One region of the Scandinavium manionii genome, then DNA from elsewhere that is predicted to be linked to it. Evidence: predicted binding sites of a transcription regulator. Region 1 holds the regulator's gene; each other region holds the start of a gene.
The links. Region 1 encodes CRP, which controls carbon source genes, mostly activating them, when cyclic AMP is high. Its sites were predicted from a motif close to ATGTGANNNNNNTCACAT; they were not measured.
Positions count from the first base shown of each region.

Region 2: MUU51_RS15580 (YfcZ/YiiS family protein) is a predicted target of CRP. The motif match lies at 1,445-1,462, and genes of this name have one in related genera.
Region 3: MUU51_RS14285 (YjcB family protein) is a predicted target of CRP. The motif match lies at 1,516-1,533, and genes of this name have one in related genera.
Region 4: epd (erythrose-4-phosphate dehydrogenase) is a predicted target of CRP. The motif match lies at 2,899-2,916, and genes of this name have one in related genera.

Region 1 is NZ_JALIGC010000037.1:396,539-400,457, reverse strand. It holds gene MUU51_RS11615 (phosphoribulokinase) at 1-589, shown strand, start outside; gene MUU51_RS11610 (OsmC family protein) at 661-1,065, opposite strand; gene crp (cAMP-activated global transcriptional regulator CRP) at 1,372-2,004, shown strand; gene MUU51_RS11600 (YccS/YhfK family putative transporter) at 2,058-3,919, shown strand, end outside.
Region 2 is NZ_JALIGC010000039.1:233,735-237,653, reverse strand. It holds gene fadI (acetyl-CoA C-acyltransferase FadI) at 1-895, opposite strand, end outside; gene MUU51_RS15580 (YfcZ/YiiS family protein) at 1,056-1,340, opposite strand; gene fadL (long-chain fatty acid transporter FadL) at 1,707-3,056, shown strand; gene mlaA (phospholipid-binding lipoprotein MlaA) at 3,121-3,876, opposite strand.
Region 3 is NZ_JALIGC010000038.1:509,446-513,364, forward strand. It holds gene MUU51_RS14280 (GGDEF domain-containing protein) at 1-1,112, opposite strand, end outside; gene MUU51_RS14285 (YjcB family protein) at 1,657-1,944, shown strand; gene ssb1 (single-stranded DNA-binding protein SSB1) at 2,047-2,583, opposite strand; gene uvrA (excinuclease ABC subunit UvrA) at 2,831-3,919, shown strand, end outside.
Region 4 is NZ_JALIGC010000036.1:35,629-39,547, forward strand. It holds gene fbaA (class II fructose-bisphosphate aldolase) at 1-372, opposite strand, end outside; gene pgk (phosphoglycerate kinase) at 476-1,639, opposite strand; gene epd (erythrose-4-phosphate dehydrogenase) at 1,687-2,706, opposite strand; gene MUU51_RS08045 (nucleoside/nucleotide kinase family protein) at 2,994-3,704, opposite strand; gene MUU51_RS08050 (MltR family transcriptional regulator) at 3,701-3,919, opposite strand, start outside.

The sequences.
Region 1 (3,919 bases):
GCGCAAGTATTTGCACACCTACGATGAAGCCGTTCCGTGGAATCAGGTGCCGGGAACCTTCACGCCGTGGCAGCCGTTGCCTGAACCAACCGACGTGCTGTTTTATGAAGGCCTGCACGGCGGCGTCGTGACCCCGCAAAATGACGTCGCGAAACACGTCGATTTACTGGTGGGCGTGGTGCCAATTGTTAACCTTGAGTGGATCCAGAAGCTGACCCGCGATACCAGCGAGCGCGGTCACTCACGCGAAGCGGTGATGGATTCAGTGGTGCGTTCGATGGAAGATTACATTAACTACATTACGCCGCAATTCTCCCGGACGCATATCAACTTCCAGCGTGTGCCGACCGTCGACACCTCCAACCCGTTTGCGGCAAAGGGCATTCCGTCACTGGATGAGAGCTTTGTGGTTATCCATTTCCAGAATCTGGGCGATATTGATTTCCCCTGGCTGTTGGCGATGTTGCAGGGTTCTTTCATTTCTCACATGAACACGTTGGTGGTACCAGGCGGGAAAATGGGGCTGGCGATGGAATTGATTATGTCACCGCTGGTCGAGCGGTTGATGGAAGGCAAAAAGATCGGTTAACGTTTTTGCCGGATGGCGCGTTGCTTATCCGGCCTTACGCCCGGTCAGCACAGCGCCACCGGGCAGTACTCTTACCCTTCGATCACTTCAAACGAATGGGTAATCTTCGCCGCTTTTTCCAGCATCAACGCTACAGAGCAGTATTTCTCCGCAGACAAATCTACCGCACGCGACACTGCAGCGTCTTTCAGGTCTTTACCGGTCACAATGAAGTGCAAATTGATGTGGGTGAACAAGCGTGGCGCTTCTTCGCGACGCTCGGAAGTCAGCTTCACTTCGCAGTCGGTCACGTCATGACGGCCTTTTTGCAGAATAGACACCACGTCAATCGCGCTGCAACCACCCGCGGCCATCAGTACCATTTCCATCGGGCTTGGGGCTTTATCGCCAGAGTTACCATCCATCATAATCTGGTGGCCAGAAGCTGACTCACCCAGGAAGGTTAACCCCTCAACCCATTTCACACGCGCTTGCATATTTGTTAACTCCAGAGTAGCAATTTTCCTGACAGATTACGCGCACATAACAATTCTCGCAACGGAAGGCGACGCGCATCATGCTGAAGCGAGACACCAGGAGACAGGCGACAAAAGCTATGCTAAAACAGTCGGGCTGCTACAGTAATACATTGAAGTAATGCGTGTATGCAGAGAACATCACATTACAGGCTGCAGTAAAATCCGACAGCCGACTTCCCAGGCACAGGGAAGGATACGATTGCAAAGCCAGTGGCAGTGTCGTGTCTGCCATTGGAGACAGCTTATAACAGAGGATAACCGCGCATGGTGCTTGGCAAACCGCAAACAGACCCTACCCTTGAATGGTTCTTGTCTCATTGCCATATTCATAAGTACCCATCGAAGAGCACGCTGATTCACCAGGGTGAAAAAGCAGAAACGCTGTACTACATCGTGAAAGGTTCTGTTGCAGTACTCATCAAGGATGAAGAAGGTAAAGAGATGATCCTCTCTTACCTCAACCAGGGCGATTTCATCGGTGAGCTTGGCCTGTTCGAAGAAGGTCAGGAGCGTAGTGCCTGGGTTCGGGCGAAAACCGCTTGTGAAGTGGCAGAAATTTCTTATAAAAAATTCCGTCAGCTTATCCAGGTGAACCCGGATATCCTGATGCGCCTCTCTTCTCAGATGGCAAATCGTCTGCAGGTCACCTCTGAAAAAGTAGGCAACCTGGCATTCCTCGACGTCACCGGCCGTATCGCGCAGACGCTGCTGAATCTGGCGAAACAGCCTGATGCAATGACCCACCCGGACGGTATGCAAATTAAAATTACCCGTCAGGAAATCGGTCAGATCGTCGGCTGCTCCCGCGAAACCGTTGGCCGCATTCTAAAAATGCTCGAAGATCAGAACCTGATCTCCGCCCACGGTAAAACTATCGTGGTTTACGGTACCCGCTAAGCTAGCTGAACGGCGTATTGCCCCTGCAGTACGCCGTTTTTGTCTCTTCCCCGATGTGGCGCAGGCTGATTTATCACCCGGAAATTAACTATGCACTGCGGCAAACGCTGGTGTTATGTACCCCCGTGGCTATCGGTCTGGTGCTCGGTTACCTCAAGTACGGTCTGCTGTTCTCGTTAGTCCCCGCCTGCTGCAACATTGCCGGGCTGGACACACCGCATAAACGTTTCTTCAAACGCCTGATTATTGGCGGCTCGCTGTTTGCGGGCTGTAGCCTCGCAGTTCAACTGCTGCTGGCGCACACCGTGCCTTTACCGCTGATCCTGACCGGGCTGGCGCTGCTGCTCGGCGTCACCGCAGAAATCAGTTCGCTTCACGCCCGATTACTGCCCGCCTCGCTCATTGCGGCCATCTTTACGCTCAGCCTTGCGGGGAATATGCCGGTCTGGGAACCGCTGCTCATCTACGCCCTCGGCACACTATGGTATGGCTTGTTCAACTGGTTCTGGTTCTGGATGTGGCGCGAACAGCCGCTACGTGAATCCCTGAGCCTGCTGTATCGGCAGCTGGCCGATTACTGTGAAGCCAAATACAGCCTGCTGACTCAACACACCGATCCGGAAAAAGCACTGCCGCCGTTGCTCAGCCGCCAGCAGAAAGCAGTCGACCTGATTACCCAGTGCTATCAACAAATGCACATGCTGGCCGCCAATCAGAATCACGAATATAAGCGCCTGCTGCGCGCCTTCCAGATTGGCCTCGATTTGCAGGAGCACATTTCCGTCAGCCTGCACCAACCCGCCGAAGTCCAAAAACTGGTTGAACGCAGCCACGCCGAAGCGGTGATCCGCTGGAATGCACAGACCATTGCGGCGCGCCTGCGTGTGATGGCGGATGACATTCTCTACCACCGATTTCCACAGCGTTTCAACATGGACAAGCAGATTGGCGCGCTGGAAAAAATTGCACGTCAGCATCCGGATAATCCGGTCGGGCAGTTCTGTGCCTGGCACTTCAGCCGAATCGCTCGCGTGCTGCGCCTTCAGCGACCGCTCTATCCACGCAACCTGATGGCCGATAACGAACGTCGCCTGCCGCTGTTTGCCGCGCTGAAAAGCTATCTGTCGCTAAAATCCCCGGCGTTGCGCAGTGCGGCGCGAATCAGCGTCATGCTGAGTATCGCCAGCCTGATGGGCGCGGCGCTGCATCTGCCGAAACCGTACTGGATCCTGATGACCGTTCTGCTGGTCACGCAAAACGGCTACGGCGCAACGCGGGTCAGGATTTTCCACCGCGCAGCGGGCACGCTTGCCGGGTTGGTGATAGCCGCAGGCACGCTGCACTTTCACGTGCCGGAAGGCTACACGCTGGCATCAATGTTAGTCATCACCCTGGCGAGCTACCTGATCATTCGCAAGAGCTACGGCTGGGCAACGGTCGGCTTTACGGTCACTGCGGTGTACACCATTCAGCTGCTGACCCTGAACGGTGAACATTTCATTCTGGCCCGTTTTGTCGACACGGTGATTGGCTGTCTGATTGCCTTCGGCGGGATGGTCTGGCTTTGGCCACAGTGGCAAAGCGGGCTGTTACGCAAAAACGCACAGCAGGCGCTGGAAGCGGATCAGGAGGCTATCCGACTGATTCTCAGCAACGATCCTCAGGCTCCAACGCTGGCCTATCAGCGGATGCGGGTGAATCAGGCGCACAACGCGCTGTTCAACTCGCTGAACCAGGCGATGCAGGAGCCCGGCTTTAACTCGCATTATCTGGCAGACATGAAGCTGTGGGTCACGCACAGCCAGTTTATCGTCGAACACATCAACGCGATGACGACGCTGGCGCGCGAGCACAACATGCTGACTGAAGATTTGGCCGAACGCTATTTGCAGTCCTGCGAGATTGCTCTGCAGCG
Region 2 (3,919 bases), on a different contig from region 1:
CGAGCGGCTTCAGACCCAGCTCTTTTGCGCGAGATTCCGTCATCAAAATAACTGCCGCCGCGCCGTCGGTCAGCGGGGTGCTGTTGGCAGCAGTCACCGTGCCATGTTTGCGGTCAAAGGCCGGACGCAGCTTTGCGTAGTCTGCCAGAGAAGAATGGGTCCGCACATTGTTGTCCTGCGCGAATGGCTCACGGAACGGCGGCGAGTAGGCCGTCATTACTTCGTTTGCCAGCTTGCCGTCGGCCCAGGCTTTGGCTGCATGAAGATGCGAGCGATGCGCCAGCGCATCCTGTTGCTCACGGGTAATGCCCCAGCTTTTAGCCATTTGTTCGGCGGTGTCGCCCATGCGTAAACCGGTGGAGTACTCCGCCACGGCAGGCGGCACGGGGGCCAAATCTTTGAGGCGCAGACGAGAGAAGAGTTTGAGTTTCTGCCCCAGCGTGCGGGCTTTGTTAGCATCTACCAGCGTGCGGGCCAGCGCTTTACTCACGCCAATCGGCAAGACAGAGGAGGAATCTGCCCCACCGGCGATCCCGGCACGAATGGTGCCTGCCATCAGGCTTTCCGCGACGTTGGCGACGGCCTGGAAGCTGGTTGCGCAGGCGCGGCTGACACTATATGCATCGGTATGTACGCTCATGCCGGTGCCGAGCACAATTTCACGGGCGATGTTTGGCGCTTCCGGCATTTGCACGACCTGACCGAAAACTAACTGCTCGATGACTTCAGGAGGAATTTCGCTGCGAGCCAGCAGTTCACCGACAACCATTTTTCCCAGTTCAATCGCGGGAATGCCGTGAAAAGCCGTCGCCTGGCGGGCAAAAGGCGTGCGTAACCCGCTGACAATGGCAATGCGATCGCCCTGGCGGGTGATAAGCGGTAATGCCTGACTCATAACTGTCCCCTGGTAAACGTAAAAAAGTGGTCTGACCTGATAACAGTCTTAACTAATTTTTTACATCCAGCCAATCAGGGAAGCATAAAAGTGAGAGCCAAAACACACTGGGATAAAAAAGAAAACGCCCCTGCTGAGCAGAGGCGTTTTAGAGAAGGGATTAACGCAGTCCGAGCTGGAAAATCAGGGTTTCAGCTTCGCAGCAGAACACAAAATCGATATCCAGCTGCACACCACCGTCGACGTCTTTATAGGTCGGGATGATTTTGCATGGGTCGGACTCAACACCACGGGCTCTTTCGCTCAGTGCAGCCAGCGTTTCGTCAGCGTCAGCACGGGTCGCAAAGACGCGGCTGTAGGACGCGGTGCAATCGGTGTTGTCCATAATGGTACCAACATCCATACAGCAGCAAACCGGGGTTTCATCAGCACTGCATTTACTCATTGTAGATTTCCTCTGTATTCGCACCCAGGGTGCCAGATAAACAATGCCTTTATTTTACGCCCCTGCCCTGACCGTCTCCAGTTGATATTTCGTTCAGCCGCCATAAGTGAGCTAAATCACAATTAAAAATGATCTAAAACAAAAATCGCCCTTTCAAGGGAACTTTCATGACCCGAATTTTGCCAGCTGGATCGCGTTTCTTAGATCACAATTGAAAAAACTTATAAACATACTTGCAACATTCCATCTGGTCAGACCTATACTCTCGGCACTGGTCTGATTTCTCTGACGTAACACAGACCCTACACTTCGCGCTTCTGTTACGGCATGTAACAATTTTTGCATAAAAATAACTCGATTGAGGTTATGGTCATGAGCCAAAAAACCCGTTTTACAAAATCCGCTCTCGCAGTTGCAGTGGCACTCGTTTCCTCTCAGGCCTGGTCAGCAGGCTTTCAATTAAATGAATTTTCTGCCTCAGGCTTAGGGCGTGCTTATTCCGGTGAAGGCGCTATTGCCGACGATCCGGGTAACGCCAGCCGTAACCCAGCGTTAATTATGATGTATGACCGCCCGCAATTTTCTGCTGGTGCAGTCTATATCGATCCGGACGTGAATATATCTGGTAAATCCCAGCTCACGGGCCAGAGTACCGATGCGGATAATATTGCGCCAACAGCCTGGGTACCAAACTTACACTTTGTTGCACCTATTAACGACCAGTTTGGTGTAGGTGCTTCAATGACCTCGAACTATGGCTTGTCGACGGAATTTAACGATAGTTACAACGCGGGTATTTATGGCGGGAAAACCGATCTCCAGACACTAAACTTCAACTTGAGCGGTGCTTACCGCCTGAACAGTAACTGGAGCTTCGGTGTAGGCTTTGATGCTGTGTATGCAAAAGCTAAAATTGAGCGTTACGCTGGCGAATTGGGACCGTTGGTTTCTTCGCAGCTACCACTGCCACCAGGAATGGACAGCGGGCTGTCAACCAAAGACTCCCAGATTGCCCGTCTTAAAGGCGATGAGTGGGGCTTTGGCTGGAACGCGGGTATCCTGTATGAACTGGATAAAAATAACCGCTGGGGCTTTACTTACCGCTCTGAAGTTAAAATCGATTTCGACGGTGACTACAAAAGCTCAATTAACTCTAATCTGAACCCTATCTTTGCAAATATGGGGCTGACCAACTTACCGTATGGTACCAGTGGTCAAACTACCGATGGCTCCTTGACCCTGAACTTACCAGAAATGTGGGAAGTATCAGGTTATAACCGCGTTGCGCCACAGTGGGCTATCCACTACAGCGCTACCTATACCAGCTGGAGCCAGTTCCAGGAGCTGAAAGCGACCGGCAGTAGCGGTCAGACCCTGTTCTATAAAGGTGAAAGCTTCAAGGATGCATGGCGTCTAGCGTTGGGTACCACCTATTACTACGACGACAACTGGACTTTCCGTACCGGTATCGCGTTTGATGACAGCCCGGTTCCAGCCGATCACCGCTCTATCTCGATCCCGGATCAAGACCGTCTGTGGCTAAGCGCAGGGGCAACTTACGCGTTTAATCCGGATGCCTCCATCGATGTAGGCGCTTCGTACATGCACGGACAGCACGTGAATATTACTGAAGGTGACCCGGGCCCAACTCAGTCTCAGTTCCGCTCTGAAGGTACCGCCTGGCTGTTCGGTTCTAACTTCAACTATCGCTTCTGATAGTTCGGGTTCAGGCATAAAAAAAGGTGAGCGCGATGCTCACCTTTTTTATTTTCGACGTCGCTTACTGCGAATCGATATCTTTCAGATCGCCTTCAATTGCTTTGGCGTTCGGGTTGTCTTCCGTACTGAGTTTACCGCCATTAGCAATGAAATCATGCTGCTGGAAGTACGCTTCACGCACCGTGATGTACGGGTCAGTCGATTGACGCAGCAGACCGTCGGAATCCAGCAGTTGCGCACGGGTTTCAACCCCTTCTATCACCCACTTGCCGATAGACATCGGCCAGGTCAGCCATGAAAGCGCCGGATACAAGTCGTCAGCCATATCGCCGACATCATCACGCACGGTAAAGCTACCGTAGAATGGTAACTGCAGATACGGGCCATAGCCCACACCATAATGCCCAATGGTGCTACCGAAACGGTGTGGCTGAACGCGCTGCAGTTTCTGATTCGCCATTCCCGCGACATCAATGAAACCGCCCATTCCTAAAAGGGTATTCAGGAAGAAACGCGTGAAGTGGACCATACCCTGATACGGGTCGCCCTGCAGGAACATGTTCACCATGATCGCTGGCTCTTCGATGTTGCTGGTGAAGTTGCCGATACCGTTACGCGCAGGCTGCGGGACATAGTCTCGCCATGCGACAGCAACCGGGCGGACCAGATAAGGGTCCAGCACGTTAAAGTTGAAGTCGTACATGGTGCGGTTGAATCCTTCGAACGGATCTGAACGCCCCTGCTGCTGGTCACCGGTACTGGCGCAGCCCACCAACAGCGTCGCGCTCAGCGCAAGCGCAGACAGGCGAAAATTCATAAATATCTCCCTGTAAAGAAATCACTGCTCTTACTGATTTTAT
Region 3 (3,919 bases), on a different contig from region 1:
CCCTCGCACTGTTCGCGGATGCGCTGGCAGAAGTAGACCAGCGCATCATCACCCGCCACATGCCCCCAGCGGTCGTTAATTTGTTTGAAGTGGTCGAGATCAATCATAACCATCACAAAGTGCGTATCGTTTTGTTCTGAATGACAATTATCGAGGCTTTGCTGTAAATGGCCGAGGATTGCCAACCGGTTATAACAGCAGGTCAGCGCGTCGGTAGTGGCCTGAAAAGCCAGCAGATTCTCCGCACGTTTGCGCTCGGTGATGTCCACCCCGATATTCATTATTTCACCGTCGGGTAACATGATATTTGACCACAGCGTGGCCAGCACCTCCCCGTCGCGTCGGTGCGGATACCATTCATGCATCTCAAGCATAGGAGAGTAGTTCACCGACTCACGCACCCCGCGACGCACTTCAGGATCGGGATAAAACAGCGCCAGCGGGTCCGGCTGACAATTTATTTCCTCCAGCGTCCAGCCGAATACCCGTTCGCATTCTCCGTTCCATAATATGCAGCGATTATGTTTATCAAAGGAATTCATTAATACCGGCGCCCGATCGAAAAGAATTCGATATTGATTAACGATATTTTTCAATTCAACGGCGGTGCGCTCGCGGGTTATTAATTCGGTCATCGCGTCATGCAGTTTTTCTGCGATTATCAGCGCTACGCTGCGTAATACCCCTGGTGCTAATAGAGGCTGGTCGAACGCGATGAAAATAAAAGCGCGAGCATCTTCCTGTACGGGGAATATTCGGCATAGCACGCCGCACTGTAATTCCTGCGCCAGCGGATGCGCATCAGGGTAAAGCAACCGACCCACGTTACGATGCCAACACTTCACTCGCCAGGGGGCCTGCTGCAGGCGCAACGCCGCCAGTAAGTGTCGGGCGCTTTCCTCGGCATACAGCGAGTCGCCCAGCACTTCTATATGCTGCACGTCCTCGCTTTCCAGCATTATCCAGGAAAGACGCGCGTCAAACACCTCATGAATGAGCTGCAAGACATCGGTCAACGTGCGATGTGCGGACAAACCGGGCATCAGTTTGGCCAGACGATGCAGGCAAAGCTCTGCATCGTTAATTGCTGTATGTAATCGCTCTTTTTTCATTTTTTCAATCACAGGTTCGTTGAGGACAAAAACCCGCAATGAATGAATCAGATACTGATTTACATGATTAAGCACAGGTTAATCATAAAGGTGTACGTTCTAAGTAACAAAACACACTGTGTTGTCTTAAAAAAATTACAAATATCAAAATAGCCAATAAAATCAATAGCTGATTAATTGATCGCAAGTAAATTTATTTGTCCAGAAAGCATATGTCATGTAATTTATAATGTAAATATTGTATAAGTACTAAACTATCGTGCCCGTTTTCTATCTTACTGAAATATCTGAAATCCCCGCCAAAGACCGCGAAGAATATATTCTCCATATCAATGCATCATCCTTACACCGCGATTTTTATGTATGTAAAATTTCACCATACCAGTGGCGAATAAAACAGCGAATGTGATATAGTTCACACAATCTCATGAAACACAAAACAGTGTTTCATTACATTGGTCGATGCCTGACGATAGCCAGAGTGTGATGCCCCTGATGAGCAACGCCGCGCTATCCCTGGCTCCGTTTTCAGAGGGTACGTTTCATGATGTCTGTCACCACCGGCGTTGTTCTCCTTCGCTGGCCACTCACGAGCGCTGTGCTGATGTTTCTGGCGAGCACGTTAAAAATTCAGTTTCGTAAATCCGATTATGCCGGGCTGGCGGTTATTTGCAGCCTCTTTGGCGTTGCGGCCTCCTGTTGGTTCGCCACGGGTTTACTGGGGATTACGCTGGTCGACCTGACGCTGGTCTGGAACAATATCAAAGACGTGATGATGGAAGTCATGAGCCAGACCCCGACCCCATCAGAATGGCCGATGGTCGTGACCTGATTTCAGCGACTCCGCCTGAGTTCGCAGAATAAAAAAAGCGCCTCCTTTGCGGGAAGCGCTTTTTTAATGCGTGACGTTTCTGTCAGACAATATGCCTCGTTATCAGAACGGGATATCGTCGTCGAAATCCATCGGCGGTTCGTTAGACGGTGCCGGTGCAGCGGCTGGCTGCTGCTGCGGACGAGACTGCGCACCGCCACTGAACTGATTGCCGCCGCCCTGTGGCTGCTGTGGTTGACCCCAGCTTCCACCCTGCTGCTGACCACCACCTGCTGGTGCGCCGCCGCCCTGACGACCGCCAAGCATCTGCATGGTGCCGCCCACGTTAACAACCACTTCAGTGGTGTATTTTTCAGCACCGCTCTGATCGGTCCATTTGCGGGTACGCAGCTGACCTTCGATGTAGACCTGAGAACCTTTACGCAGATACTCACCGGCTACTTCTGCCAGTTTGCCGAACAGCACTACGCGGTGCCATTCAGTCTGCTCTTTCATTTCGCCGGTCGCTTTATCACGCCAGGATTCAGAAGTAGCCAGCGTAATGTTGGCAACTGCACCACCACTCGGCATGTAGCGTACTTCCGGGTCCTGACCCAGATTACCGACGAGAATCACCTTGTTTACGCCTCTGCTGGCCATGATCGTGTCTCCTGAAGATATTTCTTAATAGTGTAAACGGGGGATTGTAGCATTACAAAGTGTCGTTTTGATAGTTTGCGAGCCGTATTCCAGGATTCCGTTGTGGACTATTGTTGTTGCAGCGAAGCGCTGAAGCACGATTCCAGTACTGTATATTCATTCAGGTCAATCTGTGTCATAATTAGCCGTTTCCGCCGTTTGTCCTTCTAACAAACCAGGCATTCCGAGTCTCTACCGGGAAAGGTGAATGGATAAGATCGAAGTTCGGGGCGCCCGCACCCATAATCTCAAAAACATCAACCTCGTCATCCCTCGCGACAAACTGATTGTCGTGACCGGGCTTTCTGGGTCAGGTAAATCTTCGCTGGCGTTTGATACGCTGTATGCCGAAGGCCAGCGGCGCTACGTTGAATCACTCTCCGCCTATGCGCGTCAGTTCCTGTCATTGATGGAAAAGCCTGACGTTGACCACATCGAAGGGCTGTCGCCCGCAATTTCCATCGAGCAGAAGTCAACGTCTCACAACCCGCGTTCAACCGTCGGGACCATCACTGAAATCCACGATTATCTGCGTCTGCTGTTTGCCCGCGTGGGCGAGCCGCGCTGCCCGGATCACGATGTGCCGCTGGCGGCGCAGACCGTCAGCCAGATGGTCGATAACGTGCTGTCACAGCCTGAAGGCAAGCGCTTGATGCTGCTGGCGCCGGTGATTAAAGAGCGTAAAGGTGAGCACACCAAAACGCTGGAAAACCTGGCGAGTCAGGGTTATATCCGCGCCCGTATTGACGGTGAAGTCTGCGACCTGTCCGATCCGCCGAAGCTTGAGCTGCAGAAGAAGCACACCATTGAAGTCGTGATTGACCGCTTCAAGGTGCGTGAAGATCTGGCCCAACGCCTGGCCGAATCGTTTGAAACCGCGCTGGATCTCTCCGGCGGCACCGCGATCGTCGCCGATATGGATGACCCGAAAGCCGATGAACTGCTGTTCTCCGCCAACTTTGCCTGTCCGATTTGCGGCTACAGCATGCGTGAACTCGAACCGCGTCTATTCTCGTTCAACAACCCGGCCGGAGCCTGTCCGACCTGTGACGGCCTCGGCGTGCAGCAGTATTTCGACCCGGATCGCATCATCCAGAACCCGGAGCTTTCCCTTGCCGGGGGCGCAATCCGCGGCTGGGATCGCCGTAACTTCTACTATTTCCAGATGCTGCGCTCGCTGGCGGAGCATTATGAATTCGATATCGAAGCCCCGTGGGGTAGCCTGAACGCCAATGTGCACAAAGTGGTGCTGTACGGTTCAGGTAAAGAGTCGATTGAATTCAAATATATGAACGAC
Region 4 (3,919 bases), on a different contig from region 1:
CAGCAGACCGTCGATCCACGGCAGCAGTTTCTTCGCGCAGTGGTCAGTGTGCAGGATAACCGGAACACCGTAGTGCTCAGCCATCTGATGAACATGGTGTGCACCAGAGATAGCACCCAGGATAGCAGCACCCTGAGGAACGTCAGTTTTCACGCCTTTACCTGCGATGAACGCAGCGCCACCGTTGGAGAACTGAACGATAACAGGTGCTTTAGCTTTTGCAGCAGTTTCCAGTACGGCGTTGATGGAGTCGGTACCCACACAGTTGACCGCTGGCAGTGCAAAGTTGTTCTCTTTTGCTACCTGGAAAACTTTCTGTACGTCATCACCGGTGATAACACCTGGTTTTACGAAATCAAAAATCTTAGACATGATTGTTTGTCCTGTATCGTCGGCATTTAGAAAAAACGTTTGTGCCACCGAAGGTGTTACGGTGGCAAAAAATCAACGGGCAGGTTAACCCTGCCCGGAATCATTACTTCTTAGCGCGCTCTTCGAGCATCGCTACTGCTGGCAGCACTTTGCCTTCCACGAATTCGAGGAATGCGCCACCGCCAGTGGAGATGTAGGAGATCTTGTCGGAGATACCGAACAGGTCGATTGCCGCCAGAGTGTCGCCGCCGCCTGCGATGGAGAACGCTTCGCTATCGGCGATGGCGTTAGCCACAATTTCAGTACCTTTACGGAAGTTCGGGAACTCGAACACGCCAACCGGGCCGTTCCACAGAATCGTTTTAGCGTTTTTCAGGATATCAGCCAGTTTCTGTGCAGAAACGTCGCCCAGGTCCAGAATCTGCTCTTCATCTTTGATGTCGTTAACAGATTTCAGGGTTGCTGGTGCAGTTTCGGAGAACTCAGTCGCCACGCGAACGTCAGTCGGAACCGGGATATCGCAGGTGGTCAGCAGACGTTTTGCTTCGTCAACCAGGTCAGCTTCGTACAGGGATTTGCCCACGTTGTGGCCCTGAGCGGCAACGAAGGTGTTGGCGATGCCACCACCGACGATCAGCTGGTCAGCGATTTTGGACAGAGAATCCAGAACGGTCAGTTTGGTGGAAACTTTAGAACCACCAACGATAGCAACCATTGGGCGAGCTGGGTTACCCAGTGCTTTACCCAGTGCGTCCAGTTCTGCTGCCAGCAGCGGGCCTGCACACGCGACGTCAGCAAATTTGCCGATACCGTGGGTGGAAGCCTGTGCACGGTGTGCAGTACCGAATGCGTCCATCACGAATACGTCACACAGCGCAGCGTATTTCTTAGACAGCGCTTCGTCGTCTTTTTTCTCGCCTTTGTTAAAGCGAACGTTTTCCAGAACCACCAGTTCACCGGCAGCAATTTCAACGCCGTCCAGGTAATCTTTTACCAGGCGAACCGGGTTAGATAATTTGTCTTTCAGGTAGTTAACTACCGGAAGCAGAGAGAATTCTTCGTTGTACTCGCCTTCGGTCGGACGACCCAGGTGAGACGTCACCATCACTTTAGCGCCCTGTTTCAGAGCCATTTCGATGGTTGGCAGGGATGCACGAATACGCGCATCGCTGGTCACTTTTCCGTCTTTAACCGGAACGTTCAGATCGGCACGGATGAAAACGCGTTTACCAGCCAGATCCAGATCGGTCATCTTAATTACAGACATGGTGAATCCTCTCGTTGATTCTAAAGTTTTGCAGACGCGACAGCGCCTTACCTGAAACCTGTATTGGCCATCGCTAACGTGGTGTCGAGCATTCGGTTAGCGAAACCCCATTCATTATCACACCAGACCAGCGTTTTGATCAGATGCGCACCGCTCACCCGCGTCTGCGTGCCATCGACAATGGCACTGTGCGGATCGTGGTTAAAATCTATTGAGACCAACGGTAATTCCGTATAGTCAACTATACCATGAAATGCCCCCAGCGCCGATTTTTGCAGCAACTGGTTGACTTCACACGCGTTTACCGGATGCTTCACGGTCACGCTGAGGTCGATTGCGGTGACGTTAATCGTCGGCACGCGCACGGCAATGGCTTCAAATCGGTCATTAAACTGCGGGAAAATTCGGGTGATGCCAGCAGCCAGTTTAGTATCAACTGGAATAATCGACTGACTGGCTGCACGGGTACGACGCAGGTCCGGATGATACGCATCGATAACTTGCTGATCGTGCATCGCCGAATGGATAGTCGTGACCGTTCCCGATTCAATACCCCAGGCATCGTCGAGCAATTTGATGACAGGAATAATGCAGTTGGTGGTGCAGGATGCGTTGGAGACAAGACGGTGGTCGCGTTGCAATTCGTGGTGATTGACACCGTAAACGACCGTTGCGTCGAGGTCGTTGCTGCCAGGATGTGAAAAGAGCACTTTCTTAGCGCCCGCTGCCAGATGCATTTCGCCATCGGCCCGGGTGCCATACACGCCGGTGCAATCGAGCACAACATCAACACCCAGTTCCCGCCACGGCAGCGCTTCCAGCGAAGGCTCGTGTAACAGGCGAATGACGTCATCACCGACGTAAAGCTGCTCTCGTTCCTGGCGAACATCCCAGGCAAAGCGGCCATGGCTGGTGTCATATTTCAACAAATGCGCGATGCCCGCAGCATCAGCCAGTTCGTTGATTGCCACTACGGTGATCTCCGCACGACGCCCGGATTCATATAAAGCACGAACCACGTTACGTCCAATGCGACCGAAGCCATTAATCGCTACGCGTACGGTCATAGGTCTCCTGCAAGACTTTCCCTGAAGTGTGTGGCTGAGAGCGTAATCCAGCCTCACCAGGAAAGGAATCCTTGCTGTCGCAAACCGCGACTGATTGATTATTTGTCGAACATTTAATCGACTGAAACGCTTCAGCTAGAGTAAGCGAAACCTGGAATAAAGGGAATCCGTGACCCGCAACAGAAAACAGTTATCTGATCTACGTCACATTTTCCCATGCCCTTTTGCAGCGATTAAGAATAATTTACCCCTGCATTTCGCTGAGCGCTATTCACTCACGCCCATATTCAAACGAAACGATAGTCGCCTTCTTCGGTCATCGCCAGCGTCACGTCGGCAGGCACACTCTCACTGAGAACGCGGTCAACATTTGGTCCATCGGTACGTCGATAAAAAGCGATAGCGTCCTGCTTGCTCAGGCCACCGGCTTGTTTTCTGGCAATCAGTCTCTGGCTCAACGCAGCCGCCGGGGCGGTGATGAAAATCGAGAAATCACAATATTCCCGCAGCTTGCACCAGTCGGCATCGTCGCGCAGCAACCAGTTACCTTCCACCACTACCAACGGCGCAGTCACCTGCAAGGCGTGCTCCTGCGGATCGTGCTTTTGCCGATCGTACTGGGGCCATGTGCCCTGCCCTTCACGGATTTGTTGCAGATTTCCCGCCAGCTTTGCGACGTCAAAGGTCTCTGGCGCGCCTTTATAGGGACGTAAACCTTCCGCGTCCAGCCAGTCGTTGTAGTGGTGAAAACCGTCCATCGGCAGCGTTTGCAGCGCCGGGAGTTCGGCGTCCTGTGCGGCGAGCCACGCCCAAAACGCCGTGAGCGTCGACTTTCCGGTACCCGGTGGCGCGCTCAGAAAAACAATCGTGCGTTGGTGCTGCGCGGCTGCGTGCAGTCTCGCCAGCCTTTGCAGCAGAGGTTTATGGACGGTTTCAATATCCTGTTCACTAAAATGGGCAGTAACGTCAATCCCATTAATGGTCAGCATTATCTTCACGGCGTTAATTCCTTGAGAATTGCCGTTACTGCGAGGGCCAACGCGGTTTTGATAATCCCGATGAAGCGACTTTCCGAGTACAACGCGAAATCGGCAAACTTCATGCCCTTCAGAGCGTCATACATCGGGGTGTTATCGGTTATCGCATTCACGTTACAGATAAAGTCCCAGGTCAACTCATCGGTAAAACCCGGGGCGTTATCCTGCCCGCTCAG